4 regions of the Vibrio sp. R12-SG2-ISO1 genome follow, and region 2 is predicted to be linked to each of the others. Evidence: predicted binding sites of a transcription regulator. Region 2 holds the regulator's gene; each other region holds the start of a gene.

Region 1 (7,797 bases), 390 kb from region 2:
ATTGTGCGCGGCTTAACCGGTCGCTTATATTTCGGCGCCAACGTTGAGATTGCCGGTGTGCAACTCGGTCAAACAGTGCACGCCGAACAATGTGCCATCAGCCACGCGTGGATGAAAGGCGAGCAAGGCATTTCTGACATCACCATCAACTACAGCCCTTGCGGCCACTGTCGTCAGTTTATGAATGAACTGTCGACGGCAAAAGAACTCACGGTTCAATTGCCTGAACGTGAAGGCAAGACTCTGCACGATTATCTGCCAGAAGCCTTTGGTCCTAGCGATCTCGGTATTGAGTCGGGTTTGATGTCTGAGGTCAATCACGGCTATCACAGTGAAGACGGTGACGAGTTGGTACAAGCGGCTCTAAAAGCGCTGAATATGAGCCACTCACCTTACACTCACAACCTGAGCGGTGTCGCACTCAAAACCACCGATGGGTCGACCTATCTCGGTGCGTACGCTGAAAACGCTGCGTTCAACCCTAGCTTACCACCGCTGCAAGTCGCGTTGATTCAATTGTTGATGGCCGGTAAATCCTTCAGCGAGATTGAATCTGCAGCCTTGGCAGAGATGGCCGAAGGTGGAATCAGCCACTTGGCCGACACGCAAGCGACCCTTGAAGTATTAGGACCAGATATTCCGCTGACCTATCTTGCGATCTAAGCTTTAACGCCGACACATTGTGCTCGATAAAAAAGCGCCTTTTATCCACATAACGTGAGTAAAAGGCGCTTTTTCTGTTTACGGTGACTATTTTGTCTGCGAAGACCTATTCTGCCTACAACGAAAAGTAGCGGCTCACTATCGAGGCATCAAACGTCAAAGAACGGCGTCGCATCCACTTCTAGCTGACTTGGCGCAATCGCTTTGGCAATCTTGACGCTGCTGCGCTTGAGATCGACAAAAGCCACATCGACATAATGCTTGTTCTTACGCGAGTAAAAACACTTCACTTCCGGTTTCAGCGGCTCAGATTCATTGGATGTCCAGACGATGCCCACTCGCCCATCACTGAGTTCGACCAACGCCCCCACTGGGTACATACCGATACAGTTGATGAACTTATACACCAATTCACGATCAAGGTGATTGGGCGTGAGGCTCAATAGAATTTTAAACGCCTCTGCCGAGCTCATTCCGCGCTTGTAGACGCGATCCGCAGTGAGGGCATCGTAGATATCCACAATGCAACTCATGCGACCATGCAGTGGAATTTCATCCCCTTTAAGGCCATTCGGGTAGCCGTTGCCGTCCAGTTTTTCGTGATGCATCAGACAGACATCACGGCTCACATCACTGAGCCCAGTCACGGACATGATCATATCTTTCGCAAACACTTGATGAAGCTTCATGTGCTCAAATTCTTCCGGTGTTAAGCGTGCCGGTTTGTGCAGCACCTTATCATCCACCTTCACTTTGCCCACATCATGAATAATGCCGCCGATCGCCATCTCTTTGAGCATCTCTCTTGGCAATTGCAGATGTTTACCAAAGGTCACCAATAAGGTGGCCACATTGACCGAATGCTCCAATAGATACTCGTCCTTGTTGCGCAGCGCTGAAACACATTGCAGCGCATCGGAGTCCACCAGCGCGGATTCAATCAAATCTTCCGCCCAATCATCGAACTCATCGACGTGCACAGTTTTGCCATCAAACGTATGGGTCAGAACTTTCTGTGCCAGTCCTTTCGCCTCACGAATGATATTGGCGGCTTTTTTCTGCATTGAGAAACGACTTTTCGGCTTGCGCTTCACCGCCTCGGTGCGAATCACCTCGGTCGCTGCAGGCGGCGCAATGTCATGGGAATCATCTTCTTGATCTTTGACCGGAGTAAAGACACAGCCTTTCGCGGACAGGCTTTCATCCACCCACGCGAACTTGATACCGTTGCCGATCAACTGCTTGACAGACTGATCAGACGGCACGCGCCCTGCGTTGGCGAGATTGACCTTTTTGTTGTCTTCCAGTGCGGTGACAAACATCCCAACGGTCAGTGTCTCTATTGGAATTTTGATGGAATTATTAGGATCGTATTGCATGCTTATTGATAGTTATATTTACAACATGTGACTTACAAAAGTATAACCTCGATTTATGAGCATTGCTCTACAAATACATGCAAGACTCCTAATATAAGTCACAAAATTGAGATAGACGCAAACGTTTGCCTTTTGAGATCTATCCTCGTATGATCAGCGCCAAATTCTACATCTCTAAAAGGTTGATTATGTTTGGTACAGCGACTCGTCAAAATGCAACGCGTGTTCTTCTCCTCGGCTCAGGTGAACTGGGTAAGGAAGTCGCCATTGAGTGTCAGAGACTGGGCTTAGAAGTCATCGCGTGTGACCGCTATGAAGATGCCCCTGCTATGCAAGTCGCGCATCGCAGTTACACACTAGACATGCTTGACGGCGACGCACTGCAAGCCATCATCGACAAAGAGCAACCTCACTATGTCGTGCCAGAAATTGAAGCGATCGCAACCGACAAGCTGGTCGAGCTTGAAGCGCGTGGTCTCAATGTCGTGCCGAGTGCGAAAGCCACACAGTTGACTATGAACCGCGAAGGCATTCGCCGCTTAGCCGCGGAAACGCTCTCTCTGACCACCTCTCCATACCGATTTGCCGACAACTATGACGAATTCACCGCAGCGATTGAGGCGGTCGGTCTGCCATGCGTGTGCAAGCCTGTGATGAGTTCATCGGGTAAAGGACAAAGCGTCATTAAGACCGATGCAGACATCGAAAAAGCCTGGGCATACGCTCAAGATGGCGGCCGCACTGGCGCAGGCCGCGTGATTGTTGAAGGCTTTATTGATTTTGATTACGAAATCACCCTACTGACGGTACGCGCCGTTGACGGCGTTCATTTCTGCGCCCCAATTGGTCATCGCCAAGAAGATGGCGATTACCGTGAGTCTTGGCAGCCACAAGTCATGTCGGATAAGGCGTTAAAAACGGCGCAGCATGCGGCGCAAAGCGTTGTCGATGCATTAGGCGGCTACGGCATTTTTGGTGTCGAACTCTTTATCAAAGGCGACACGGTGATTTTTAATGAAGTTTCGCCGCGCCCACACGATACCGGCTTGGTCACTTTGATGTCACAAGACAGTTCAGAGTTCGCACTGCATGTCCGCGCGTTTACCGGCATGCCAATCAGCAGCATTACTCAATACGGCCCTGCCGCGTCTGCCGTCGTGTTAGGTCAAGGCACCTCACAAGACATCCGTTTTGAAGGCATGCAACAGGCACTCAGCGCGCCTCAAACTCAGCTGCGTTTATTCGGTAAACCTGATATCAACGGTCGCCGCCGTCTTGGCGTTGCGATTACACGCCGTGACGCCATTGAGCAAGCCATCGAGAGCGCTGTCGAAGCGGCCGGTAAGATCAAGGTGATTTACTGATAGGTTCACGCCTCCCTCTATTTAAGTAATAAAAAACTCTGGTCCGCAATGGCCAGAGTTTTTTATTTTCGCCGATTGTCAGCGTTCCGATCGTCGCCTTATGATGACGCCTGAATCAAATAGACCTCTTCGGCAAAGCGTGACAAACCGCGCTTCGCAATTTTTGGATGGCGCTCGTCGGCATCATCTCGATAGAGCTTAGTCACTTGATACCCCTCAAACAGGGCACGAACTTCCTGCTCGGCCACGCTAAATGGGGGGCCCGCCATCTCTGATTGAGGATAATCTAAGGTGACGAGTAAAATCCGCCCACCGGGTTTGAGTAACGACTGAATTCTTGCCACATAGTCGACACGCATCTCTTCAGGCAGCGCCACTAAGGCTGCGCGGTCATAGACCAAATCGACCGGTTTGACGGGCGCGGTAAAGATGTCTCCGGTGTAAATAGAGAGCTCATCGAATTGAAACAGCTCATGCTGACCATTGAGAGGAATCACCAACGGCGTATAAAAATGCTCAGCGAAAAAGGCGCGCACTGCTATGTTACTCAGCTCCACCCCTTGCACGTCACTGTGCTTGGTGGCAAGCCACACCAAATCTTCTGATTTACCACACAACGGCACAAATACGTTTTCATCTGCGCTGGGGTTGGTCGCTGGCCAGTATTGAATCAGCAATGGATTCACGTCTTCCAAGTGGAAACCAATCTCATTGGATGCCCATTTGGCATGCCAAAACTCAGGATCTTTCATTCTCTTTCTCTTTCGATGACTGACGTGCCATAGCCTAACGGAAAGTCAGCCTTCGTGGTAGGTGGGATAAGGCGTTCGGCGATGGAATCTGGTCATAATTGGTTACAACTTACGGATGAACTTAAGCAAAAACGCGCAATCCAACCAAGGTAAGCCAATGAAATTGAGACCAACGTCATAATTCAAAAGTTTATCGAATAGCAGACCTTGGAAAGGCCATTTCCATCCCAAGATCTTAATCAGACACGTAGCACTTAGCGGTTCCTTTTTCCTCCATTTTCTAAGCGACTACGATTCTAAGGAGAGTGAATGAGCGTATTCTTGCGTACCACTGCACTGATGCTGTTAATGCTCAGCCGCGCCCCGGCGTTTGCCGCCATCCCTATGGCCCCTGACCGAGATGAAGGACCCAGTACTAAGCAAAACCAAGTCAGTCCTAAAGCGTTTAAACACAACTTGAGCGGTTTGTACGGCATTAAATCAACCGACGCCTCACCCACTCAACCCTATTCAGATTTTGACGTGCTCTACAGCAAAGCGCACCAAGCGCAAGCGGAGCTCGAAACCTTATGTAAAAGTACCGCACTGTTAACCTCCACCGACGCTTACTTTGCTGGCGTAAAATCAAGCCAGCGAGCACAAGAGAAAATTGCCCATGAGCTCGACGGTCAAGTAGATCGCATCACCGACCTTGCTAGAGCCACCATAGTGGCGCACGATATTGATGGCTTGATGTCCGCCTATGAAGCATTAGCGCGCGAAACTACGGTAGTCAAAGTGAAGAACCGTTTTAAGAGCCCGCAAGCATCAGGCTATCGTGACTTGAATATTCTGGTTCAACTGCCCAAAACTCAACTGGTTGCCGAGGTGCAACTGCACCTCAAAGCCATTGCGGATGTCAAAAATGGTGCAGAGCACGATATTTATGAGCAGATTCAGCTGATTGAGCGTCAAGCCGCCGCAGAATCGCGCCCGCTTAATGACATTGAAATGGCCAAGGTCGATAAAATGCGCAAGCTCTCTAAAGCGCTGTATCAAGACGCTTGGCACCCCTACCTCACTACGCATCTTAGCGCTGCCTAATTAAGTTCAGCTCTCCTCATTAATGGGCAAACAAGGGGCAAGACCCTGTTTGCCTCACAACTTGCTCACTCCTGCTTGACGCATTCAGCCAATCGGTTACCCTTTTGTATAGTCAATAATGGATGGCGTGTCCCTCTGAAATCAGTGAGCTTATGAGTCAATCACCGTTATACCTGCAAATCAAACACTACATCGAACAACAGATCAGCTCGGGTCATTGGCCAGTTGGTCACCAAATCACCACCGAGCTTGAGTTAACCAAGCAGTTCAATGTCAGCCGTATGACGGTCAACAAAGCGATTCGCGATCTGGTTGCTGAGGGCAAACTTCAGCGCCGACCTCGATTGGGCACGTTTGTTTGTGCACCAGATGAGAAAGCGGAGTCACCGCTGCTTGATATTCGCAATATCGCAGAAGAGGTCGCGCAGCGAGGCAAAGCCTACTCCAGTAAAGTGATTAAGCAGGTCGAGTTATTGGCCGACGGCGTGATTGCGACCAAGCTGGGGGTGATGCTCGATACCAAGGTGTTTTACAGTGAAATCATTCACTTTGAGGACAACTCCCCCATTCAATACGAACTGCGCTGGGTCAACGAAGCGTACGCGCCCGACTATCTCTCGCAAGACTTCACCACCTTAACGCCCAACCAGTACCTTTCTCAGCACTGCCCGCTCAGTGCGATTGAACACACAGTGGAAGCGATCGTGGCAGATGATAAAGTCCGCAGCGCATTAAAGTTGGCGGCGAACGAGCCCTGTTTGCTGCTCAATCGCCGTACCTGGAGCCAAGATAAACTGGTCAGTACCGCGTTACTTTATCATCCCGGCACGCGTTACAAACTCAGCTCAAAAGTGACCTTCTGACCGTTTGAAATTGGTCTAGCGATCACATTTTCATAACATCACACTTGATCATTTGACTACTCAAGACTCATTATTTGTATATACATTTAAATCTAAGAGTCTATCGAATGTTCTCCTCTGAGCTACCCTACTACGACTTGGTGCTCTCCAATGCTCGGCTCGTCACCATGTGTGAGGGCGAGAGCGGCTATCAAGTCAGCGCGCCGACCAGTATCGGTATTGTGCAAGGTAAAATCGCCTTTGTCGGCGACATCCAACCGCAGCCCGAACGCTATGATTGCCAAGGCCAACTGGTGACGCCGGGGTTGATTGATTGCCATACTCATCTGATTCATGCCGGTAGCCGAGCGCACGAGTTTGAAATGCGATTGTGCGGCGCCAGTTATCAAACCATCGCGGAGCAAGGCGGCGGCATTCTCGCAACCGTGAAAGCCACTCGAGAGGCGAGCGAACAGACGCTCACTGAACTTGCGCTGCCTCGTTTGGATGGACTGCTACGCACCGGTGTCACGTCAGTGGAAATCAAATCCGGTTATGGCCTTACGCTCGCCGATGAGCTGAAAATGTTGCGCGCCGCCAAAGCACTTGAACAGCACCGTAAGGTGCGCGTGACGACCACCCTGCTTGCCGCCCATGCGGTGCCACCAGAATACCAAGGGCGCGCCGACGATTACGTTGACTATATTTGCCAAGCGATCATTCCTGCCGTGGCCGAAGAGCAGCTTGCCACTAGTGTGGATGTCTTCTGTGAATCCATCGGCTTTTCACTGGCGCAAACCGAGCGTGTCTTCCAATGTGCGACCGCGCATGGGCTCGCGATTAAAGGGCATACTGAGCAACTGTCGAACCTTGGCGGCAGTGCGTTAACGGCCAAGTACTCTGGGCTCTCAGCGGATCATATCGAGTACATGGATGAGACCGGCGTGAATGCGCTTGCTCAATCAGGCACTGTTGCCACCTTGCTACCCGGCGCGTTTTACTTTTTAAAAGAGACACAGCACCCACCGATAGACTCCTTGCGCCAAGCCGGCGTCCCTATGGCGCTCGCGACAGACTTCAACCCCGGCACCTCGCCGTTTGCCGACTTAACCATGATGATGAACATGGCGTGCACCTTATTTGGCTTAACGCCACAAGAAGCGCTGCGCGGTGTCACCTGCCACGCCGCGAAAGCGCTGGGCTATTCACCGACCCGCGGGCAGATCGCACCAGGCTTTGACGCTGATCTTGCGATTTGGGACATCGCCCACCCAGCAGATCTTAGCTACCAGCAAGGCATGCCGCGTTTAACCGCACGTGTTGTATTGGGAGAGCTCAATCATGCCTAATCAACCTCAATCATCTTTTCACTGGCAAGGGCGAGATGACAAAGAAGATGGCGCACTGGGCCAGCGCGTCCATCATGTCGTCACCTCTACCACTAGCGACGCACTCAGTGAGCACACTCAAGATGCCATTGCCCTATTGGGTTTTGCCTGTGATGAAGGCGTGGCACGTAACAAAGGACGAGTCGGCGCCGCCGGTGGGCCAGATGCGATTCGCCAAGCATTGGCAAACCTCGCGTGGCATGAATCGACCCCTTGGCTGGACTTAGGGAATGTCACCTGCACCCAAGGTCAGCTTGAGTCGGCGCAGCATGAGTGCGCGCAGCACATTTCACTCGCACTCGAGCACAGCAAAGTGATCACCTTAG
Region 2 (7,797 bases):
TCACTGTGTATGCCATCGATTGTCCGCAGTATTTTGACCGTCCTGACATGTACGCCGAGTACAATCAAGCCTACTCAGACAATGGTGAACGCTTCGCCTTTTTTAGTGCGGCGAGTTTGGACATGCTGCCGAAACTGGGCTTTCAGCCGGACATTGTCCACGCCAATGACTGGCACACGGGTCTGGTTCCATACCTTCTCAAGCATCGTTACGCCAGTGACGATTTTTTTGCTCATACCAAAAGCATTCTTTCCGTGCACAACGCGGTCTTCAAAGGTGTCTTTAGCTATGATGAGCTCGGCGATCTGCCTGAGTTCCAGACGCATTACGCGCCGGATGCCGCAGTGAGTGCAACGCACATCACCATGCTTCGCGCTGGGGTGAAAACCGCTGATAAGGTGAACGCGGTTAGCCCGACGTACGCGCAAGAGCTCAAGACGGAACTGGGCAGTCATGGTATGGCGCAAGATTTTCAAAGCCGAAGCCATGATCTGGTGGGGATTCTTAATGGTTGCGACTACAGTACATGGAACCCAGAAACAGACACCCACTTACCGTTAAATTACCGAGCGACGAAGCAGAGTATGGTACGCGGTAAGAAAGCGTGTAAGGCGGCGCTGCAAGCAAAAGCGAAACTGAGCGAAAAAAACGTCGCGATGTTTGGCATGGTTTGCCGTTTGACGCAGCAAAAAGGGTTACATTACCTGATCCCTATTCTGTCTGAGTTTCTCAAACACGATGTTCAGTTGGTGATTGTTGGGACCGGCGACCCGATGTTGGCAAGCCATCTTAAAGCGCTCTCAGCCACACACAGCGACAAATTTGCGTTTATCGAGGCTTACGATGAAGAGCTTGCTCACTTGGTGGAAGCGGGCAGTGATTTCTTCTTGATGCCGTCAGAGTTTGAGCCTTGTGGTCTCAATCAGATCTACAGTATGGCTTACGGTACGCTGCCAATCGTTCGTGGTGTGGGTGGACTGAAAGATACGGTTCACCATTACGACGATGATCCGTCAATCGCTACTGGGTTTGTGTTTGATGAGCCAACGCCGACTGCGTTGTTGTTGACTATGCTTCGTGCTTTGCTGCTCTACGCGCAAAATCTCAATGAGATAAAACGGGTTCAATTGCACGCGATGACAGAAAACTTCTGTTGGGAAAAAGCGGCGGGTGAGTACATCGAACTCTACCACAGTGCTTTAAGCGCCTAACACTAGGTCATTGAATTGCGGACGCTATTTTTTAGTCTGTTCGCGTAAAGACGACAATAGGTCCGCATAAAGAAAGCGCCTGAGGGGTTTTGTGCTTGCACAGTCTCACGGCGCTTTCATTTTTTCTAACATTTCCGATTGCACTAAAGTGGCGGTTTTCGTTTATGCTAAACAAAAACACGGGCGCTTTTGTGTTACCCTGCGCCCTGAATTGTGTGACGATAACGGTTATTTTTCGACTATGACTCAAAGCTTGCTATTCCATAAGACTTTTAAACACCCCACTAGCGATGAGTGGGTGGTCTTTGTGCATGGCGCAGGCGGCAGCTCATCGATTTGGTTTAAACAGATCAAAGCCTACAAGCAGCATTTTAATTTGCTGCTGATTGATTTGCGCGGCCATGGAAAATCGAACCAGCTGATTAAGGAGATCATTGCCAATCGCTACACCTTTAAAGAGGTCACATTAGACATCTTAAAAGTGCTCGATCACCTAAAGATTCAGTCGGCACATTTTGTCGGCATGTCGCTTGGAACCATCATCGTCCGTAACTTAGCGGAGCTAGCGACTGGGCGCGTAAAAACCATGGTGTTAGGTGGCGCCGTCACACGACTCAACACACGCTCTCAAGTACTGGTGAAGTTGGGCAATCTGTGTAAACACATTGTGCCCTACATGTGGCTCTATCGACTGTTTGCCTACATTGTGATGCCGCAGCGAGCACAAAAAGAGTCGCGACATATGTTTATCCGCGAAGCGAAGAAGTTGTGCCAAAAGGAGTTCAAGCGTTGGTTTATTTTGACCGCAGAGGTGAACCCTCTGATGCGCTACTTCAAAGACCGCGAGTTACCTATTCCTACGCTCTATCTGATGGGTGAAAAAGACTACATGTTCATCACCCCTGTGAAAGAGATGGTCTCAGCACATACGCTCAGTGAGCTGCATGAAATTCCTGACTGTGGCCATGTGTGTAATGTTGAGCGCCCAGATGAGTTTAACGATCACTCCATCGCCTTCATTCAGCAACACCTCACTGCTTAATCTCGGTTGACTCCAAGCACACTCAAGTTGGTTTGGTGTGCTCGCACTGCCAACATAACTGAAAATGGTCGTCATTTTCTTCTTGGCAAGTCGGGCAAACCCAAACCATGTTTTCGGGGGTGTCCTGTTGGAAATCATCAATCAGCGCGAGTGCCGCCTGCTTCTGTTCTGGGCGAGTTAACCAAACGTACGGGCTGGCCTCTTCGCCAAACGGAATCTCTCCTTGCAAGCCGAACAAACCTTCACCTCTCACCTCACAGGCTATTCCTTCGCTGCGCAGCATTTCACACACGATGTGTGCTTGTGGTGGTGTCGTGGCAATAAAAATTTTCAAGACGCTTGCCCATTGGATTGCGGTGTCGCTTTGAGCTTGGCCATTACCCATTTGGCAATGATTGGGAATACCCCGAGCAACGCAAAAGAGGCGAGTACTGTTGGGGAGACGATGCCTGACAAACTGTCGATTTGCGCTAGCTGAGTCCCGGCGTTGAGGTAGACGGCCGTGCCCGGCAACATACCCAGTTGACTAACCAGATAGAAGCGCGCGATGGTGATGGGCGTAAGACCCATCAAGAGGTTGATCAAAAAGAAAGGGAACACCGGTATAAGGCGCAGTGAGAAGAGATAAAACGCACCATCTTTTTCGACCCCTTGGTTAATTGTCGCGAGCTTATCGCCAAACTTGCTTTGTACCCACTCTTTGAGTAAAAAGCGGCTGCTTAAAAACGCCAAGGTGGCACCTATCGTACTGGCAAAAGAAACGAGCAATAAACTGGTCCAAAAGCCAAACAGCGCAGCGCCAAGCAAGGTGACGACGGCTGCTCCAGGGATCGAGAAGGCGGTGATAGCGACATAGGCGAAGAAGTAACTCAGCGCGGCTAGGGCAAAGTGGGTGTCAATGATTTCAGCCAGCGCTTGCTGCTGAGCTTTGGCGTTATCAAGTGTCAGGTATTGACCAAAGTTTGCGCCTAAAAACACAATCAGAGCGAGCAAACCAATACCTAAAAGCAGTTTCTTGTTCATATGGATCCCTTTGAAAACATCATCATTGATCATTGTTAGATATGAACCAAAAAGCCAGTAAAAAATTTCGCCCTAAGGGGAAAACACGTTGAATTCTATGACTAAGGAATGGAAACGCTGAAAAAGCATCGGCTAAAAACGTCTCAAGCCAGCGGTGTTCGGCTGGCTTGAGAAGGGTATTGGAATTAATGAGCGCTATCGCTGACTAGCTTTGCAGCTGATTCAGGAGCTCGTCGCGTCTTGCTTGAGGGACCACAGACCAGTGCGTGCCTTTAATTGCCCCCTCAAGTGCCCACAGCAGGTCGATGCTGACGTCGGCAGAGTGTGTGGAACGAATCGCTTTATACGCTTCCACTGCGCCCGTCTGCTCCAAACGGGAGACACTGTCGATACCCGCTTTCTTGAGCATTCGCTCGGTCGCTAGACGCAAGTTCGGCAGATCTTTCAGGCGCGTTGGTTTGGCGTTGGTTTGACGCTGCTTGTCTTTGTTGGCCGCCTCTAGTGCAGTGTTTGCCATCGCAATAGTCTGAGCGACATCCTGATCCCAGTCATGGCCAAGGGCGTAGTATTTGGTGACCACAGGGAAACCACGCTTTTTATACACGTATGGCTCGAGTCCCTGAGCATTAAACTGTTGGGCCAACGAGTCGTCGGCGCGTATGTGAAGTTTGTCATTTACCACGAGGGCAAACATGGTGTCATCAGCGAAGATTCCGAATCCACCAAACATTGAGCGAGACTTGATCTTGCCCAATGGTTCAAACAATCGCATTGAGTCTTTTAAAATTGGTTTATCCATGCTGTTATTCTCGGTGTATTACAATACGCCACCAAATTCAGGTCCGAGAGATTAGCAAAAATATGCAGGTTTTGTGTCAGTAGGGTGTCATTCTGGCTCATAAAAGAATAATCCTACTCACGGTGTGAGCGCATAATGCGCGCGCAACGTTTAACTCATTGTATTCTTTGCTTTTGATAAAGAATTACGAAGTGCACATTTGCCATCGGCAACCCCGCTACCAAGCAGTCATCAACGTTGAAATAGTTGAGTGGCTGCAACAGGCCGGAAGCTTTGCGTCCCATCCTTTCGAAATGGTTTGCCCTGTTCGTGGCATTCGTCGAACATAATAAGCATAAATAATTTATGGGCTAAACATCACGTTTTGATGGGTTAAATGTGATCTTAGTTCATAAAATAGAGGGGTGTTACCGAGAGAATAAAGCCCAGCGGATGAGAAGTATTCTCGCTGGGCTAGTCGATGTGATGTGCTGAACTTGTTCGTTGGTCTATTTCACCGTCGCCACGGTATCGCGCTCGACGATTTCTGGGTGCATTTCAAAAATACGTTTTTCATGCTCTTTGTCTTTAATACGTTCGAGCAAAATCTCAAATGCGTTTTTACCCACACGGCGCTTCGGCTGGTGAACCGTCGTTAGCGGTGGTGAAAAGTACTCGGCTAGCTCAATGTTGTCATAACCAATGACCGACATGTCTTCTGGAATACGAATGCCTTTTTGCTGTAAACGGCTCATCAAACCGAGCGCCATCGTATCGTTGAAACAGAATACTGCGGTTGGCTTTTCGTCCATGGCGACGATTTTGTCCGCGGCAAGCACGGCGGTATCGCACTCAAAGTTACCTTCTAAGATCCAATCTTCGTTGACGCTCAAACCCGACTCGTTCATTGCGCGCTTAAAGCCTTGGATGCGCTCTTGGCAGGCCGCTTTTTCAAAATGCCCACTCAAGCAAGCAATGCGCTTGTGGCCGTGATCAATCAGGTATTTTGTTGCGAGGTAGCCGCCTTCTTCCGAGTTGTCGATGATTTTATCGGCTTGTGAGCTTTCCGGGCCCCAATCCATCACCACCTTAGGGATGTCTTTATGACGGTCAAGCATTTCGCTCAACTCTTCGGTCAAATCTGAACACATCACTAAGATGCCATCGACGCGCTTTTCCGCCAGCATGCGAATGTAGTCACGTTGTTTCTCGTAGATGCCGCCAGTGTTACACAAGATCAAGGTGTAGCCTTGACGGTAGCAGTAGCTCTCAACCCCGTCGATCACTTCCGAGAAGAAAAGGTTGGTCGATTGAGTAACCAGCATGCCTATTGTGCGTGTCGAGTTACATTTCAGGCTGCGTGCAACGGCACTTGGGGCATAGTTCAACTCTTGAACCGCTTCCATCACTTTTTCTTGCGTGGCTTCAGCGACAAAGCGTGTTTTGTTGATCACATGGGATACAGTGGTGGTCGAGACACCCGCTAAGCGAGCGACGTCTTTAATCGTGGCCATATGGTTTTGTCCTGTCGATGACTGCCTACTATTCTATGAAAAGTTAAGTCTATAAAAGTAAAGTCTATACAAAGTTTAGAGTATGTAGACAGAAAGTATCAGAAACACAAAAACCGCCCTCAAAAAGCGGTTTGTATTTATTAGTTTTATCGTTTGCGAACCGGATTGTAGTCCGCAACGTCGATTTGGGCAAATAAAAAACCCGCCTTTGGGATCTCGCCACACCTTTTGTATGGGCTTAATCGCTATCGCCTTGCAGGTAGGCTTTATCCAATTGAATGAACGCGCACAATAGCGACGACAGCGCCGCATAGAAGCCGAATGTGTCGAGGCGCTGGCAGCGCTCGGCAAACCTCTCAATCCAAGGGAGTAGATGCTGCTCAATAAAATCGGCTTGCTCTTGGTAGGCGAGATGCGTGTCGCCTGCCGTCTGCTCTGCTGCATGAGCGCCGCGCACAATCAGGTTACCTAAAAAATCCAACTCTATCGCGAGATGATCAGAAGGTTCATTGAGCCCTGAATGCACGGCCACGCCATGTTGTTGGAGCAGAGTGTCCATCTGTTTGGCGGGCTCCCCATTGAGCAGTCCGGATTCATCTAAGTAGACAGAGGCGTAAGGCAACGCGCTGTCTCGGTCGGATTTTAAAAACAGGTCGCAATAGTCGGCTGATAGTTCCAACTGAGCATCTGGCCTGTCTTGCAATCGGTTCAATGTATCGATGAGCCTGTCTGCGGCTACGTTAAGCTCAGGGGTTTGTGCAAGTCCCGTCAGAAAGGTACGTGTGTCCACCGAATGATATTGGGCCAGCTCTTGCTCTGAGAGCTCTTTGGCAAACACGCTCGAAAACCACCAGTAGAGCTCGGCGCGTTGCTCATCAAAGGCGCGCTGCTCTTTTTCGGCGGGAGATAAAGGGTCGGAAATCTGGGCGTTAGGTGTCTCTGGCATGATGGGCTCTCAACTGAATCAGATGCCGTTAAGTCTAACGGATAAAAATGAACAGCGGTCAACCTGATTATGAGAAGAAATGGTCAAATATGGCAATTTGTGAACAGGGCAGCAAAGCTTGCTTTGCATCAATGAATCGCCAACTTTTCACCTCCCAAAGAGGACAAAGATGGAGTTGTGACTAATTATGAATAGAATAAAGCCATTGAATCAGTGTGTGAATAAGTGAGTAGAGCCGATGAGCTACCACATTTTGGTTGTTGAAGATGATGAAGTGACTCGCCGTAAATTGGCGGGCTACTTTCAAACCGAAGGGTATCAGGTGAGCCAAGCTGAGAATGGCGCGCAGATGCGCGACGTACTCAGTAGCAGTCGGGTCGATTTGGTGATGCTGGATATCAATCTGCCCAGCGAAGATGGCTTGATGCTGACGCGTGAACTACGCAGTCAATCGGACATCGGTATTATCTTGGTGACCGGGCGTACCGACAGCATTGATAAGATTGTTGGTTTAGAAATGGGCGCGGACGATTATGTCACCAAGCCATTTGAGCTTAGGGAACTGCTCGTCAGAGTCAAGAACCTCTTGTGGCGCATCGCACTGGCTGCGGGAGCGCAAAACGCGGGCAGCGATCAGCAAGACGGCGTGGTCCGCTTTGCTGAATGGACGTTCGATATTCAGCGCCGCGCTTTGAGCCGAGGGGATGAACCGGTCAAACTGACTAAAGCAGAGTATGAGCTTTTGGTGGCGCTCTCCTCTCACCCTAACCAAGTGCTCAGTCGGGAACGCATTCTTAATATGATCAGTCATCGTGTGGACGCACCCAATGATCGCACTATCGATGTCCTGATTCGACGCATGAGAGCGAAGATGGAGGTGGATCCAAAAAATCCGCAGATATTCGTCACCGTGCATGGCGAAGGCTACATGTTCGCCGGAGATTAACGTAGTTCGGCAATTAACGAGCGAAAATTGACGCAAAAGAAACGAAAAATCCAGGCATGCAGCCTGGATTTTTGTTTTAGGTCGAAGACGTTATCCGTCTACGCTGGCGGCCGGTTAAACGTCGCTCTGCGCAGCCTCCACCTCTAAGGCTTGCTCTTCATAATCGGACGCCCAGTCGCGGAGGTGTTGCCAAATGGTGCCCAGCGTTTCATGCCAGTAGCGCTCAGTTTGTTCGAGATATTTGCCCTTCGGCGCGTACTTCTCCCACGCTTGATCGATGTTTCTCTGCGCTAGGTAGTTGGTCGGCGCGGCGTAAGGTTTCAATCCTGCGGAGTGG
Region 3 (7,797 bases), on a different contig from region 2:
GTGACTGTGAGTGAGCTTGGGCCAGATGGTAAGCCGCTCAAAAGTCAGGTTGAGCGTGCAGCACAAGAAGGGGCGAACTGATGCTGTTATCCGATGTTTCGGTTAAAAGACCGGTTGCCGCCATCGTACTGAGCTTGCTGCTGTGTGTGTTTGGCATTGTGTCGTTTAGCAAACTGGCGGTGCGTGAAATGCCTGACATCGAAAACCCTGTGGTGTCGATCAGCACACGCTACAGTGGCGCGTCCGCCACCATTATTGAAAGCCAGATTACCTCAGTGTTGGAAGATCAGCTCTCGGGTATTAGCGGTATTGATGAGATCTCCTCGACCACACGCAACGGGATGTCGCGCATTACTATCACGTTCGAGTTGGGGTATGACCTCAACACCGGGGTGAGCGATGTGCGTGATGCGGTGGCGCGCGCCCAGCGCTCTTTGCCGGACGAAGCCGACGACCCTGTGGTGTTTAAGAACAATGGTTCCGGTGAGGCGTCACTTTACATCAACCTAAGCTCGTCCGAGATGGATCGCACCCAGTTGACGGACTACGTTGAGCGGGTATTACTCGATCGTTTCAGCTTGATCACAGGGGTGAGCTCGGTCGATATTTCCGGCGGCTTGTACAAAGTGATGTACGTTAAGCTCAAGCCTGAGCTTATGGCCGGACGCGGCGTAACGACGTCGGACATTACCTCAGCGCTGCGCAGTGAAAACATTGAAAGCCCCGGCGGCGAGGTACGTAACGATCAGATCGTCATGTCAGTTCGTACCGCGCGCAGCTACAATCAGGCCGAGGATTTTGAATACCTGGTGGTCAAACGCGCCAGCGACAATACGCCCATCTATCTAAAAGATGTCGCCGATGTCTTTATTGGTGCCGAGAATGAAAACTCGACCTTTAAAAGCGACGGTGTGGTTAACGTCAGCATGGGCATTGTGCCGCAGTCGGATGCGAACCCCTTAGATGTGGCGACTTTGGTCCACAAAGAGGTCGACAATATTCAGCAGTTTCTACCTGCTGGCACCCGTTTGGCGATTGACTACGATTCAACGGTCTTTATTGAACGTTCTATCTCCGAGGTTTACAACACGCTATTTATCACGGGCGGCTTGGTGATCTTGGTGTTGTACATCTTTATCGGCCAAGCGAGAGCGACCTTGATCCCGGCCGTCACTGTGCCCGTTTCACTGATTTCTTCGTTTATCGCTGCGTACTATTTTGGTTTTTCCATCAACTTGATCACTCTGATGGCGCTGATTTTGTCGATTGGCCTGGTGGTGGATGATGCCATAGTAGTGGTGGAAAACATCTTCCACCATATCGAGCAAGGTGAGAAGCCACTGCTTGCGGCGTATAAAGGCACACGTGAGGTGGGCTTTGCGGTCATTGCCACCACCTTGGTATTGGTGATGGTGTTTTTGCCGATCTCCTTTATGGATGGCATGGTTGGGCTGCTGTTTACTGAATTCTCCGTGTTGCTGGCGATGTCAGTGATCTTCTCGTCACTGGTGGCATTAACGCTGACTCCGGTGCTTGGTAGTCATTTATTGAAAGCCAACGTCAAACCGAATCGTTTCAATCTGTTTGTTGATCGCATGTTTGCCCGCCTCGAATCGACGTACCGTGCTCTGCTGCGTGGCGCATTGAAGTGGAAATGGGCCGCACCTCTGGTGATCATGGCTTGTATCGGCGGCAGTTGGGGCTTGATGCAACAAGTGCCCGCACAGCTCACCCCTTCAGAAGACCGCGGAGTTATTTTTGCTTTTGCGCGTGGCGCGGATGCGACCAGCTACAACCGCATGGCGGCGAACATGGACATCATCGAAAAGCGTTTGATTCCTCTGCTTGGCCAAGGTTTCTTGAAGTCGTTCAGTATTCAATCGCCAGCGTTTGGCGGCAATGCCGGTGACCAAACCGGTTTTGTTATCATGATTCTGGAAGATTGGAATGACCGTGACATCACCGCACAAGAGGCGCTGGGTGAGGTGCGTAAAGCCCTATCAGGAATCGCCGATGTGCGCGTATTCCCGTTTATGCCAGGCTTTAGAGGCGGTTCTAGCGAGCCGGTGCAATTTGTTCTAGGTGGCTCGGATTACTCTGAGCTAAAAACGTGGGCGGAAAAACTGGAAGCGATCGCCGAAGCGTCCCCGTATATGGAAGGGGCAGACATTAACTACTCTGAGCGTACACCAGAGTTGGTAGTCTCGGTTGACCGTCAACGCGCAGCAGAGCTTGGGATCAGCGTTCAGGATATCTCAGACACTCTTGAGATTATGCTGGGCGGCAAAAGCGAAACCACCTTTGTGGAACGCGGCGAAGAGTACGACGTCTATTTACGCGGTGATGAAAACAGCTTCAACAATGCCGCGGATTTGAGCCAAATCTACATGCGTACCTCGGGCGGTGAGCTAGTGACGCTCGATGCCTTGACTAAGATTGAAGAGGTGGCGTCATCCACACGCCTGTCTCACTACAACAAGCAAAAAGCAATCACCATCACTGCCAACCTCTCGGACGGCTACACCTTAGGTGAGGCGCTGGACTTTCTTGATCAGCAAGCGGTAGAGCTGCTGCCTGGGGATATTTCGGTCAGCTACTCGGGTGAGTCAAAAGACTACAAAGAGAATCAGTCGAGCATATTGATGGTGTTCGGTTTGGCTTTGCTGGTGGCGTATCTGGTGTTGGCGGCGCAGTTTGAAAGCTTCATCAACCCGTTGGTGGTGATGTTTACCGTACCGATGGGCGTGTTTGGTGGCTTCCTTGGTCTGGTGATTATGGGCGAGGGGATGAACATCTACAGCCAGATTGGCATGATCATGTTGATAGGTATGGTGACCAAAAACGGCATTTTGATCGTCGAGTTCGCGAACCAGCTTCGAGACCGCGGGTTTGAATTTGAGCAAGCGATTGTTGATGCGGCGGCGCGTCGACTTCGCCCGATTATGATGACGGCGTTCACCACGCTAGCGGGCGCTATCCCATTGATACTCTCGACAGGCGCTGGCTATGAAAGTCGCGTTGCGGTCGGTACGGTGATCTTCTTTGGTATGGCGTTTGCCACCTTAGTGACCTTGTTTGTCATTCCGGCCATGTACCGATTGATCTCGGCCAACACGCGATCACCGGGCCATGTTGAAGCGGAGCTCAACAAAGAGCTCAGCCAAGACGTCACGGTGCGTAAAGCGCATTAATGATTCAGCCCGCACGTTCGCGGGCTGTTTTTTATCGGTATTGAACGGTGTAGCGCGTCGGTTTGTGGTTCATGGCGAGCACGAGGTTGAGCAAAAAAGCGCCCAGAATCGACAAGCCAATGATGTAAGGCGTCACAAAGAAGAACGACGCGACTAAAATCAGCACATCAATCGCCAACTGAGTTTTACCCACTGAGATGGCGAAACGATCTTGAATCCATAAACAGAGCACGTTGAAACCGCCAAGGCTTGAGCGGTGACGAAATAGGATCAGCATCCCGAGCCCCATCAGCAAGCCACCTGCCAGCGCACAGTAAATCTCATTAATGGTCTCCAGTTTTATCACTAAATAGAGGTGGTCAGCGAAAATGGAGACCAGAGCACCTGAAATGGCACTATTGACCGCAAACCGAGCGCCAAACCGCTGCCAAGCGAGCGCGTAAAATGGCAGGTTCATGGCAAAGTAGAGTGTACCGAATGACCAAGTGCTGAATTGGCTGACCAACAGAGCGAGACCTGTTGTACCGCCAGTGAGTAGCTGAGCGGATTGGAGAAAGAATACCCCTTGAGCGACGAGAAATGTCCCGGTGAGAATCGCGATCCAATCTTCTTTACGTGAGTGTTTTTCCATCAATTTGAAACTTTCATCGGAAATAATGGCGCGCATACTAGTGAAAAAATTAGGTTTTCGGTAGCTTGAGAAGGAAATTTAAGGTAAACCTATGTAATCACTGTTTTACGGGGTGTAAAGGAGAAAATTGACACTCATTGATCGACGTTAACTGGGTTGAGCATCGGTGGCTGAGATCTCTGTTTATTGTGCAAGCAGAGCTGGATTCAGACAAAGTGATTGATTGACGTTATGTCGCGTATGAGAATCTTCGTAAAACATTATGAAAAAACTGCATGAGAAAAAGTGTATTTTTCTCTTTATGACCCAGATCAAATTATGTAGAATGCGCGTCATTAACCCGATGCAAACGTTTGCGTCAGCGTAAAAACGTTATTCTCAGGGTCGTAAGTCGGTTTTTTTTGCCAATTTAAGTCTTAATCTGAGTCAGGAGATACAGATGCTAAAGCGTGATATGAACATCGCAGATTACGATGCGGAACTGTTCGCAGCTATCCAAGAAGAAACTCTTCGCCAGGAAGAGCACATTGAACTGATTGCTTCAGAAAACTACACCAGCCCACGTGTAATGGAAGCTCAGGGCTCTCAGCTCACCAATAAATATGCAGAAGGCTACCCAGGCAAGCGTTACTACGGTGGTTGTGAGTACGTCGATAAAGCAGAAGCGCTAGCGATTGATCGTGCTTGTCAGCTATTTGGTTGTGAGTACGCGAACGTACAGCCTCACTCAGGTTCACAAGCCAACAGTGCTGTTTACATGGCGCTGCTTAACCCAGGCGATACGGTCTTGGGCATGAGCTTGGCACACGGTGGTCACCTAACGCACGGTTCTCCTGTTAACTTCTCGGGTAAACACTACAACGTCATTCCTTACGGCATTGATGAAGCGGGCCAAATCAACTACGACGAAATGGAAGCGCTAGCACTTGAGCACAAGCCCAAGATGATCATTGGCGGTTTCTCTGCGTACTCTCAAATCGTTGATTGGAAACGCATGCGTGACATCGCAGACAAAGTGGACGCGTACCTATTTGTCGACATGGCGCACGTAGCGGGTCTGATTGCCGCGGGCGAATACCCAACGCCAGTGCCTCACGCGCACGTTGTGACGACCACGACACACAAAACCCTAGCGGGTCCACGCGGTGGCCTTATCCTCTCTAACGCTGGCGAGGAGATGTACAAGAAGCTGAATTCAGCGGTCTTCCCTGGTGGTCAAGGTGGTCCTCTAATGCACGTTATCGCGGGTAAAGCGGTGGCGTTTAAAGAAGCGATGGAGCCTGAATTTAAAGCGTACCAAGGTCGCGTGGTGAAAAATGCCAAAGCGATGGTGGCTCAGTTCCAAGAGCGTGGTTACAAAATCGTGTCTAACGGTACAGAGAACCACCTGTTCTTGGTCGACTTGATTGACAAAGACATCACAGGTAAAGATGCGGATGCGGCACTAGGCGCAGCCAACATCACCGTCAACAAAAACTCAGTTCCGAATGACCCTCGCAGCCCGTTTGTGACCTCGGGTATTCGTGTGGGTACACCAGCGATCACTCGCCGCGGTTTCAGTGAAGAAGATGCGAAAGCGCTCGCGAACTGGATGTGTGACGTACTGGATAACATCGGTAACGAAGAAGTGATTGAAGCGACGAAAGCGAAGGTGCTAGAGATCTGTAAGCGTCTACCTGTTTACGCGTAATCTCACCGTTCGATATCGAGCCTGTTTTGCAGAGCGACGGCTCAGCGAAACAAAGAAAAACGCCCTTTATGTGAATACATAAAGGGCGTTTTTGCGTTTAGGGATTATTTAGAGATGCTGAGCAGGGTGCCAGATTTACACTTGAAGGAGTAATACTTGCTGCTTTCGCTGAACTTGCCGAGCCCTTCACCGTCGCAGTAATCAATGTTGATGTCGCGCATGGTTTCCAGCGTGTTCTCGCTGTCTAGCGCAAATTTAGACCCGTCGGAACAAATAATACGTACACGGCCGTCATCGCTGACTGAATAGAGATCGACTTCGGTATTGCACAGCTCAAAGGAGGCTTCACGAAAGTTGTCTTGTTTGGTATTGGAGGCGCAGCCAGAGGTGATTGTGACAACGGCAATCGCGGCCATGCTAAGTGCAGTCAGTTTCATCGTATTCCCTTTGATTCATAATCTTTTCATTAGCTTAGAGAATCTCTCTAAGGCATTCAAGCTTTGGGGTGATTATTTGAGGCAATAAGTTGGGCCAATAAAAAGGCTGACCTTTCGGCCAGCCTAGATAAATTCGATGGGTTTTACGCTTTGTTAGCTGACTTCAATGCCTTGCGCTTGAAGGTCGGCATGGTAGGAAGAGCGAACAAAAGGACCACACGCTGCGTGAGTAAAGCCAAGCTCTAGAGCAATCTCTTTCAACTCATCAAACTCTGATGGCGGCACGTAACGTTCCACTGGTAAGTGGTGGCGGCTTGGCGCAAGGTACTGACCTAGCGTGAGCATGGTCACGCCGTGCGCACGCAAATCTTTAAGTACTTCGACGATCTCTTCTTTGGTTTCACCCAGCCCCATCATCAAGCCTGACTTAGTCGGGACATCTGGATGCTGCTCTTTAAACTTACGTAGCAGTTCAAGTGACCATTTGTAATTCGCACCCGGGCGCGCTTTACGGTACAGACGTGGCGCGGTTTCAAGGTTATGGTTGAAAACATCGGGTGGATTGTCTTTGAGCAGATCCAGCGCGACATCCATGCGGCCACGGAAATCCGGCACTAAGGTTTCAATACGAATGTGCGGATTGAGTGCGCGAATCTCGCGGTTACAATCGGCAAAGTGCTGAGCACCACCATCACGCAGATCATCGCGATCCACCGAGGTGATTACCACGTATTTGAGTTTCATGTCGGCGATGGTTTTCGCCAATTTTTTCGGTTCTTCGGCTTCTGGCGCAAGAGGGCGGCCATGGGCCACATCGCAGAATGGACAGCGGCGAGTACAAATCGCGCCAAGAATCATAAAGGTGGCGGTGCCGTGGTTAAAACACTCGGCTAGGTTTGGACACGAGGCTTCTTCACAAACGGAGTGCAGGTTGTTTTTGCGCATCGCTGACTTGATGTCTTGAATTCGTTGACTGTCTGAAGGCAGCTTGATCTTCATCCACTCAGGCTTACGCAGGACTTCCTTCTGCTCAGTCGGCATGTTCTTGACGGGGATTAGGGCCATTTTGTCAGCGTCGCGATACTTAACGCCTTTTTCCATTTGAATCGGTTTACTCATGCTTCTCTTTACTTCTCTTTACTTTTTATGGCGTTACTCGTGTGGTGCTAAATTCAACTTGATCATAACCAAGTAAAGTAACGAGCTCTTTTATCAGCGACTCTTCAACGTCAGGGAGAGAGGCCGCTGTGTTTAGCTGACGAACCTGCACCATTTCCATTCCGGCATAGCCACAGGGGTTAATGCGCAGGAAAGGCGACAAATCCATATCGACATTGAGCGCTAGGCCATGAAACGAGCAGCCTTTGCGGATTCGCAGTCCCAACGAACAGATTTTACGTCCGTCGACATACACGCCAGGTGCATCAGGGCGCGCGTTGGATTCAATGTTGTACGCTTTGAGCGTTTGGATAACGAGGTTTTCGATATGTGTGACCAAATCACGCACGCCGAGTTTTTTGCGCCGTAGGTTAATCAGAAAATACGCCACTAACTGACCAGGGCCATGGTAGGTCACTTGCCCGCCACGATCGCTGTGCACCACAGGAATATCACCGGTACTGAGCAAGTGCTCTGCTTTTCCCGCTTGTCCTTGAGTAAACACAGGATTGTGTTCAACCAGCCACACTTCATCTTGGGTGTCGTCATTTCGGCTGTCAGTGAAGTCATGCATTGCGCGCCAAATCGGCTCGTAATCTTGTCTTCCTAGTCGTCTGACCACCAACTGGTTGTGCATAGCTGTGCCCGTTATCCATTAATAAAGTCGAAAGATTATAAACTGCTTCTGCT
Region 4 (7,797 bases), 130 kb from region 2:
AATGGCAAGCTGGAAGGGGATCGTAATGTGGTTCGTTTCCAACAGACCAACTTAGGCCGCTTAATCGCGACCTCGCACATGCAACGCGCCAAAGCGGATTTTGCTGTGATGAACTCAGGTGGCGTGCGTGACTCGATTGAAGGCGGTGACGTGACCTACAAAGACGTGCTAACGGTTCAGCCGTTTGCCAACATTTTGACCTACACCGATATGTCTGGCCAAGAAGTGTTGGATTACCTCAACGTTGTGGCGACCAAGCCAGTGGATTCTGGCGCTTACGCTCAGTTTGCTGGCATTTCAATGACGGTGGAAAACGGTGAAGTGTCAAACGTGTTTATCGGTGGTAAACAGCTGCGTCTTGACGGAACTTACCGCTTCACAGTACCAAGCTACAATGCTGCAGGGGGCGATGGCTATCCTAAGCTGACGGACCACCCAGGTCACGTCAATACGGGCTTTGTTGATGCAGAAGTGCTCAAAGACTACCTAGAGGCGAACAGCCCAGTAGATGTAAACCAATACGCACCAGCAGGTGAGATGGTCTACAAGTAATTGACCTAACAAGCTAAATCTTATTAACTGAATGCGCAGCCTAGAGCTGCGCTTTTTTTATTCTCGGAGTGTGTATGACCCCAGCCATCAATCTTGCTAAAAAACACAAAATTCCTCATCAAATACACCAGTATCAGCACGACGCGCGTGCCGAGAGTTACGGGCTCGAAGCCGCACAAGCATTAGGGCAAGATCCCAATAGCGTGTTTAAAACTCTACTGTTTTCACTCAATGGTGAGGCGAAAAACCTCGCTGTCGCTGTGATACCTGTTAACCAAAAACTCAATTTGAAGCAGGCGGCAAAAGCGGCAAAGGCTAAAAAAGCAGAGATGGCCGATCCGGCTATTGCGCAAACAGTGACAGGGTATATTGTGGGCGGAATCAGCCCGCTCGGGCAAAAGAAGCGATTGGCGACGTTTATCCATCAAAGTGCGTTGGAGCGTGAAACGATCTGTGTCAGTGCAGGTAAGCGAGGGTTGGAAATCGAATTGGCGGCGCAAGATTTGGCAAAACTGACCCAAGGCCAGTTTGCCAATCTTTGTGAAGGGTGAGCGTGGATTAGCGCGCTTCTTCCTCTTCCATTTGTGCGTTGTCGACGACGTGGTTTTCACCCAGGTCTTTTGGAAGAACCAGATTTAGCACAATCGCGACGATACCACATAGGCTCACGCCTTGGAGACTGAACTCACCGATGCCAAACGCCATACCACCAATACCGAAGACTAAGGTAATGGCAACGATGACGAGGTTACGAGATTTGTGCAAATCGACGTGATTTTTGATTAAGGTGTTCAATCCTACGGTCGCAATTGAGCCAAACAACAGAATCATGATACCGCCCATCACTGGCATAGGGATGGTTTGCAGCGCAGCGCCAAGCTTGCCGACCAACGCTAGGACAATAGCCGTCACTGCAGCGTAGGTCATAATCACAGGGTTGAAGGCTTTGGTCAGCATGACTGCACCTGTCACCTCAGAGTAGGTGGTGTTGGGTGGCGCACCAAACAGTGATGCCGCCATCGTCGCGACCCCGTCCCCTGCAATCGTGCGATGAAGGCCGGGCTTTTTCAGGTAGTCTTTTCCGGTGACGTTTGAAATGGCCAGCATGTCCCCAACGTGCTCCACCGCTGGCGCGATGGCAACGGGAATCATAAATAGAATGGCGTTAATGTTAAATTCAGGCGCCGTGAAGTTTGGTAGCGCAAACCATGCCGCTTCTTTAACGGGCGTGAAATCGACAATGCCGTAGCCTAAGCTCAGGCAGTATCCCACCACAATACCACCCAAAATAGGCGTGAGCTTGAGGAAGCCTTTGGCAAAGACACTCAGTAGAATCGTTGTGAGCAGTGAAACAGAAGAGATCACTAGCGCCGCTTGTCCATCAATCAGTTGCGTGCCATCGCCCCCTTTACCCAGTGCCATATTGACGGCGACGGGCGCCAATCCAAGACCAATCACCATAATGACCGGCCCAACCACAACGGGAGGCAGCAATTTATGGATAATCTCAACCCCACGAAGTTTGATTAGACCACCCAGTGCAACATACACAAGACCAGCGGCCATCAAACCACCCATAGTGGCTGGTACACCCCAAGTTTGTACTCCGTAAAGGATAGGGGCGATAAAAGCGAAGGAGGAGGCGAGGAAGATAGGAACAGAGCGGCGAGTCATTAATTGAAAGAGTAAGGTACCAAGGCCAGCACCGAAGAGGGCAACGCTAGGGTCGAGCCCCGTCAGCAGCGGGACGAGAACCAGGGCCCCAAATGCAACAAACAGCATTTGTGCGCCTTGAATGGCATTTTTCATGTCGTCATTCCTTTGTAAAGCGGATAGTTTCGGTCTAGTACATAGCGATAGAGCATGGGTACTAAAAATAAAATCGCGAGATTTTAACATTAAAGCAAACGATTGCAATCTGAGCTTGATCAAATATTGCTCGTTTGGATAGGCAGGTGAACCGCGTTTACTCCGTGCGTTGCTATTTCACTTTGAGCGTTGCTACGAGGAGAGTGTTAGCCATATCGCGCTTGCTGCTGCCAACCGACCGGGAAAGTTGCCCCACAGAGGATAGTTGCTTATCATCGCTGTTTATGAATTCGATTAGATGTAGGAAATGTATGCGCCGTTTAGCTTTACTCGCGCTCGGACTGATGGGTTTGCCAGCGATGGCCCTGACCAATGTGGATCTTTACCGAGCTGAAATCGTCATCGATCAAAGCGAGAATAACGCCGATACCCGAGCTCGTGAAGCTGGGATGAAGCAAGTCATCATTCGCGCGTCTGGCGATCCGCAAGCTGCGGATAACGAAGTCGTCAAGAAGGCCCTCTCTCAGAGCGCTCAGTACGTTTCTCAACTCGGCTACGGCAAAATCGGTGAGGAGACCTCACTGCGTATGTCGTTTAGCGGCCCTCATATTCGTTCTCTACTCAGTCAAGCGCAATTGCCGCTTTGGCCAGCAACACGTGCGAACGTTTTAGTCTGGATGGTGGAAGAGACGCCCTACGATCGCACCATCATCTGGGAGCATTCTCGCTCTGAGACACTGGTCAACTTGCAGCAGCAAGCGCGAGAGCGAGGCTTGCCCGTGACCGTACCGGTTGGCGATTTTGATGACGTTACCGGAGTGGCTGTCTCAGACTTGTGGGGCGGCTTTATTCAGCCAGTGGGTCAAGCGAGTCAGCGCTACCCGGTTGATGCCGTCCTAGTGGTGAAAGTGCAAGGCGAATCATTACGTTGGACGTTATACGATCAAAAGCCGGCAACTATAGGGGTGACTCGTCAAGCACCGATCAGCGGCGCCAATAATGGTGCAGATGCGGCGAATAAAATGATCAACCAAATCAGCGATTACTACGCGAAAAAGAGTGCGGTGCTGGTGGCGAGTGAGTCTTCTGAGTCCGTGAAAGCACGCTTTATCGAACTCAATGATGCGATGGGCTTTTTCCAACTTGAGAATAAACTCAAGGCACTGAGCTCAGTCGCCTCGTTAGACATCATCAAAATTCAAGGCAATCAGGTGACGTTTGATGTCCACTTGCTTGCCAGTGTTGAAGAGTTTGAGCAGCAGGTCTCTGCACTCGAAGTGACGCAACTGGAGACCCAGTTTATTCAAACTGAACCCGAGGTAGGGGAGCTCACGCCAACGTTGCCCGCGCAAGGCAGCGATGAGCTCAATCAGCCTAGCGATACGACGACCGATTCAACTCTTGTGGCGACAGAGAGCTCGCTGGCGGTTTCAGCCCCGCTTATTCAGACTGAAACGGTGCTGCTTTTCCAGTGGCAAGGTAAACCGTATCAACCTGAGCCGCTACTGATTCAGCCAGACAGTGACGTCTCTGCCAACGAAGCAGTGGCAGAGACTGAAGGTGTGGAGATGGAACCTATTGAGGTAGTAGAGTAAACCACATCAAGATTTGAGATGAGAAAGGGGCTGGATGATCCGCCCCTTTTGTCGTTTTTTACCTGGAGTATAAGGGTGAGTTGGCTAGATGGGTGACCATCAGCGTGACCTTATCCCTCAGACTTATCTTCAGCACCGAACTTAGCACGCTCTTCTTTTTCCACTTTGGACAATCTTTTTAGTTTCATGCCCAATTCTTGTCCCCGTGCTCGTGCATAAAGGATGTTGCCAGCAAACGCGAGACTGGTGAGTAGCAGTTCAACCAGTGCTAAATAACGTTCGCCGTCGTCAATCCAAAGGATGGTCAAAGCGTGTAGGAAGTAGAGCATTAAAACAAAGTTTGCCCATGCGTGTGTATACGGTTTGCCGGCCAAGATCCCTGGCATAGGCAGCAGCAGTGGGATAGCCCAAGCAATCGCGAGTGTGGTGCTGTTGAGGTGAGGGTGAGGCGATAACGATAATTGCCACAGTCCAATCCAAGCGAGCAGCGCCAGATTGCCAAGCAGCGCCATGAAACGGTATCGTTTTGTGGTCGCTTGCATCTCTTGCATGGTTAGAGTTCCTTTAATTGACGTGCGCAGCGGGCCAGACGTTTGCCGACTTGCTGAGCTAATGCTATTTCGTCTTGCGACAAGGTGCGTGGTTGATGTGTCGTGACCGCACTGGCGCCATAAGGCGTGCCCCCAGAGCGTGTGGTATGCAGAGCTGGTTCAGAATAAGGAATCCCCAAAATTAACATCCCATGGTGCAGTAGCGGTAACATCATAGACTGCAAGGTGGTTTCTTGGCCGCCGTGCATGGATGAGGATGCGGTGAAGACACAAGCGGGCTTATCAATCAGATCGCCCGCTAGCCATAATGGTGTCGTCGTATCCCAAAAGTGCTTTAACGCGCCAGCCATATTGCCAAACCATACAGGGCTGCCCATCGCCAGCCCCGCGCAGTTTTTCAACTCGTCCAGAGTAATAATGGGATCGAGGGGATCATCGCCGCTCTCTATCTCGTTGACGGTGCGAAGCAACGCTTCACAACCGTCAATCGACTCAATGCCTCGCGCAATCTGCTGTGCGAGAGAGCGGGTTGCACCGTGCCGACTGTAGTAGAGGACAATCAGGCGGCAGCTCATAGTAGCTCAAGCACCTGCTCTGGTGGTCGGCCATGTTTGGCATGACCGTTGTTGACAACAATAGGTCGCTCAATCAACTTCGGATGTTCCGCCATTGCGCGAAACAGGGTTTCATCGTCGGCATCGGCCAGTTGCAGCTCTTTGTAAATCTCTTCTTTGGTGCGCATCATGTCACGAACTTCAGAGAAGCCGAGTTGGCTAAAGAGCGTCTTGAGTTCATCGACACTTGGGGTTTGCTCAAGATATTTGACGATGTGTGGCTCAACACCGTTTTCTTCCAATAGCGCCAGTGTTTGACGGCTTTTTGAGCAGCGAGGGTTGTGATAAATCACGACAGACATAGTCTTTCTCCATTATTGTTATCGTTAGAACTTGTGTTATTGCAGCGCCATAAAGCGATCACGCTGAATCATAAGTTGGTCAATGCGTGCATCGTATCTCGCCTGTTTTAGGCTGCCAAGGTCAGCGAGTTGGCTGGCTTGGGTGTAGTACTGAATCGCTTTGTTCCAGTTGGCTTTCAGCGCCAAAATCTCCGCACGCGCGGCCAAATCTTCGTCACTGTACCCTAAGTGAATGCTGGCTTCCGAGAGCAAGTGCCATCCGTTGACATCATTTGGGTTGTCGTGGGTATAGCGCTGCAATACTTTGGACGCGTCTTGATTCTTATCCATTTGCATCAAGACGTTGGCGTAGTTGATGGTCAGGACGGGGTTGTTTGGCGTTGCTTTCAGAGCTTGCTCTAACAGCGTTTTGGCTTTCTCGGGTGTTTTTTGCGCGATATAGAGATCGCTCATCGCATCGAGATAAAAATGATTGTTCGGCTGCTGCTTGTACAGCTCATGCAGGGTTTTGCTCGCTTCGTCGAGTTGGTTGTTGTCCATTTGTACTAGGGCTCGACCGTATTGGAATGCGCGTTTAATCTCGGGCTCTGCTTTTGCTTCGGTGCGCTCAAACCAATCGAGTGCCGCTTTCGAACTGATACCCGCATAGCGGGCGACGATACGCGCACGCGCTAAATGATAATCGAGTGACGAATCGACCCGTCTCGCCGGATAGTTTTGCGCACGAGCTCGGCTATCGGTGATGCGATCTTCAGGTAAAGGGTGAGTGAGCAGCATTGGCGGTGGCGTACTCGCGTAACGGTACTCATCCGCTAAGCGACTGAAAAAGCGTGGCATGGCGTTGACGTCAAACCCCGCTTTCGCCAGAGTGGCGATGCCAAAGCGATCCGCTTCTTTTTCGTTCGAACGCGTGTAGTTGATTTGGCCCTGCATGCTGCCTGCCGTTGTCGCCGTAATGGCCGCAATTCCCGCTTCTGGCGCCGCAATCGCAAGTAGAAGTGCTCCCGCGAGAGCCGCCATGGTGGCAGGTGAACGTCTGGCTTGATCTTCCATACTGCGCGCTAAGTGACGCTGCGTGACGTGGGCGATTTCGTGCGCCACGACGGAGGCGAGTTCACTTTCGCTCTGTGCATGCAAAAATAATCCGCTGTGTAACGCGACATATCCACCGAAGAAGGCAAAGGCGTTGATGTTGCGGTCGCGGATCATAAAAAAGGTGAAGGGGGTTTTCACATCGTCCGCATTCGCCACCAATCGATGGCCTAAAGCGTCGATATATTCGTTGAGAACTGGGTCATTGACGATCGGCTGGCCGTTTCTCAACATGCGCATGTAGGCGTCGCCGTATTGCATCTCTTGCGCAATCGTCAAGGTGCCACTGGCGGCCGTACCAATGTCGGGCAAGTCTATTGTGTTGGCATACACAGGTGTAACAGGGCCGAAGCTGGCGGTAGATGTCCCTAAAACAGTCGCTACACACAAGCAAACGATAGAACGCGTACGTTTAAGCATAAATTTCCTGAAATGCTCCGTGGATATTGTCTCGACAGCAAGCTGAGCTGCACTTACTGCTTGGACACCGAGTTTTGCGGTTGGTTTCGAGTGCAATGTCTCGGTGGTCTCCCTGTGTTACCCTTCATTCTCTTAGTTGGTTGAGGGAGAGTCAAATAGCGGTCAAAGTTTGCCTGGCCGCCTCTATTTACACTGTCTCTTTTAAAAAAACACTATACAATACTTCACGATATAATATGCATCGAGCGGAAGAATGGAACCCAATATTTTGGATCTGCGCCAGGAGCGGTGCCCGATGGCGCTGTTATTAGCCAAACGTTACCTCACATCGCTTCATGAGCAGAGTTCAGCATCACTTCTTACCTCTGACCCGCAATCGCTGAAGGATATTCAGCGTTTTGTTACGGCGAAAGGGTGGCAACATGACTGCCAACCCCAAGAAGGCCACTTTGCTTTGCATGTTACTCTTTGTCTAGATGTCACAAGGGAAAACAGTTAAATGCTCGAAATGATCAATCGCTGGTACAAGCGACGCTTCTCTGATCCTCATGCCGTGAGCCTAGTGGCCATACTGCTCTTTGGTTTTATTACTATCTACTTTTTCGGCAACTTGATTGCGCCTTTGTTGGTGGCGATCGTGTTGGCTTATTTACTGGAATGGCCGGTCAATCAGTTGACCCGAGTTGGGCTGCCCCGCACCTTATCGGTGGTGGTGGTGATTCTGGGCTTTATCAGCATTATGCTGGTGGCTGTATTTGGTCTGGTACCAACGATTTGGCAACAGGTCGGCAACCTCATCAATGATATTCCCACCATGTATGTCGGTTTACAAAAAGTCATTGCTGAGTTGCCTAAGCGCTAT

The links. Region 2 encodes PurR, which represses purine synthesis genes. Its sites were predicted from a motif close to TNANGNAAACGTTTNCNTNA; they were not measured.
Region 1: purT (formate-dependent phosphoribosylglycinamide formyltransferase) is a predicted target of PurR. The motif match lies at 2,156-2,175, and genes of this name have one in related genera.
Region 3: glyA (serine hydroxymethyltransferase) is a predicted target of PurR. The motif match lies at 4,164-4,183, and genes of this name have one in related genera.
Region 4: AC6R10_RS02345 (uracil-xanthine permease family protein) is a predicted target of PurR. The motif match lies at 2,452-2,471, and genes of this name have one in related genera.

Annotation. Positions count from the first base shown of each region.
Region 1 covers NZ_JCBDGO010000001.1:2,782-10,578, forward strand. The annotation lists gene cdd (cytidine deaminase) at 1-663, shown strand, start outside; gene AC6R10_RS00025 (cyclic di-GMP phosphodiesterase) at 813-2,042, opposite strand; gene purT (formate-dependent phosphoribosylglycinamide formyltransferase) at 2,231-3,406, shown strand; gene AC6R10_RS00035 (thiopurine S-methyltransferase) at 3,505-4,158, opposite strand; gene AC6R10_RS00040 (nucleotidyltransferase family protein) at 4,468-5,241, shown strand; gene hutC (histidine utilization transcriptional repressor HutC) at 5,394-6,104, shown strand; gene hutI (imidazolonepropionase) at 6,212-7,432, shown strand; gene hutG (formimidoylglutamase) at 7,425-7,797, shown strand, end outside.
Region 2 covers NZ_JCBDGO010000001.1:387,876-395,672, reverse strand. The annotation lists gene glgA (glycogen synthase GlgA) at 1-1,211, shown strand, start outside; gene AC6R10_RS01735 (alpha/beta fold hydrolase) at 1,453-2,253, shown strand; gene AC6R10_RS01730 (putative signal transducing protein) at 2,276-2,587, opposite strand; gene AC6R10_RS01725 (TVP38/TMEM64 family protein) at 2,584-3,276, opposite strand; gene AC6R10_RS01720 (TfoX/Sxy family DNA transformation protein) at 3,482-4,075, opposite strand; cyclic di-GMP riboswitch class I at 4,280-4,388, opposite strand; gene purR (HTH-type transcriptional repressor PurR) at 4,564-5,568, opposite strand; gene torD (molecular chaperone TorD) at 5,807-6,514, opposite strand; gene torR (two-component system response regulator TorR) at 6,753-7,460, shown strand; gene elyC (envelope biogenesis factor ElyC) at 7,575-7,797, opposite strand, start outside.
Region 3 covers NZ_JCBDGO010000008.1:502,522-510,318, reverse strand. The annotation lists gene AC6R10_RS07725 (efflux RND transporter periplasmic adaptor subunit) at 1-81, shown strand, start outside; gene vexH (vibriobactin export RND transporter permease subunit VexH) at 81-3,191, shown strand; gene AC6R10_RS07715 (DUF6198 family protein) at 3,223-3,822, opposite strand; gene glyA (serine hydroxymethyltransferase) at 4,262-5,512, shown strand; gene AC6R10_RS07705 (hypothetical protein) at 5,617-5,928, opposite strand; gene lipA (lipoyl synthase) at 6,103-7,068, opposite strand; gene lipB (lipoyl(octanoyl) transferase LipB) at 7,094-7,744, opposite strand.
Region 4 covers NZ_JCBDGO010000001.1:517,795-525,591, reverse strand. The annotation lists gene ushA (bifunctional UDP-sugar hydrolase/5'-nucleotidase UshA) at 1-552, shown strand, start outside; gene ybaK (Cys-tRNA(Pro) deacylase) at 627-1,103, shown strand; gene AC6R10_RS02345 (uracil-xanthine permease family protein) at 1,111-2,361, opposite strand; gene AC6R10_RS02340 (DUF2066 domain-containing protein) at 2,673-3,956, shown strand; gene AC6R10_RS02335 (DUF2069 domain-containing protein) at 4,067-4,507, opposite strand; gene wrbA (NAD(P)H:quinone oxidoreductase) at 4,510-5,082, opposite strand; gene arsC (arsenate reductase (glutaredoxin)) at 5,079-5,423, opposite strand; gene bepA (beta-barrel assembly-enhancing protease) at 5,460-6,935, opposite strand; gene AC6R10_RS02315 (sulfurtransferase TusA family protein) at 7,189-7,434, shown strand; gene AC6R10_RS02310 (AI-2E family transporter) at 7,435-7,797, shown strand, end outside.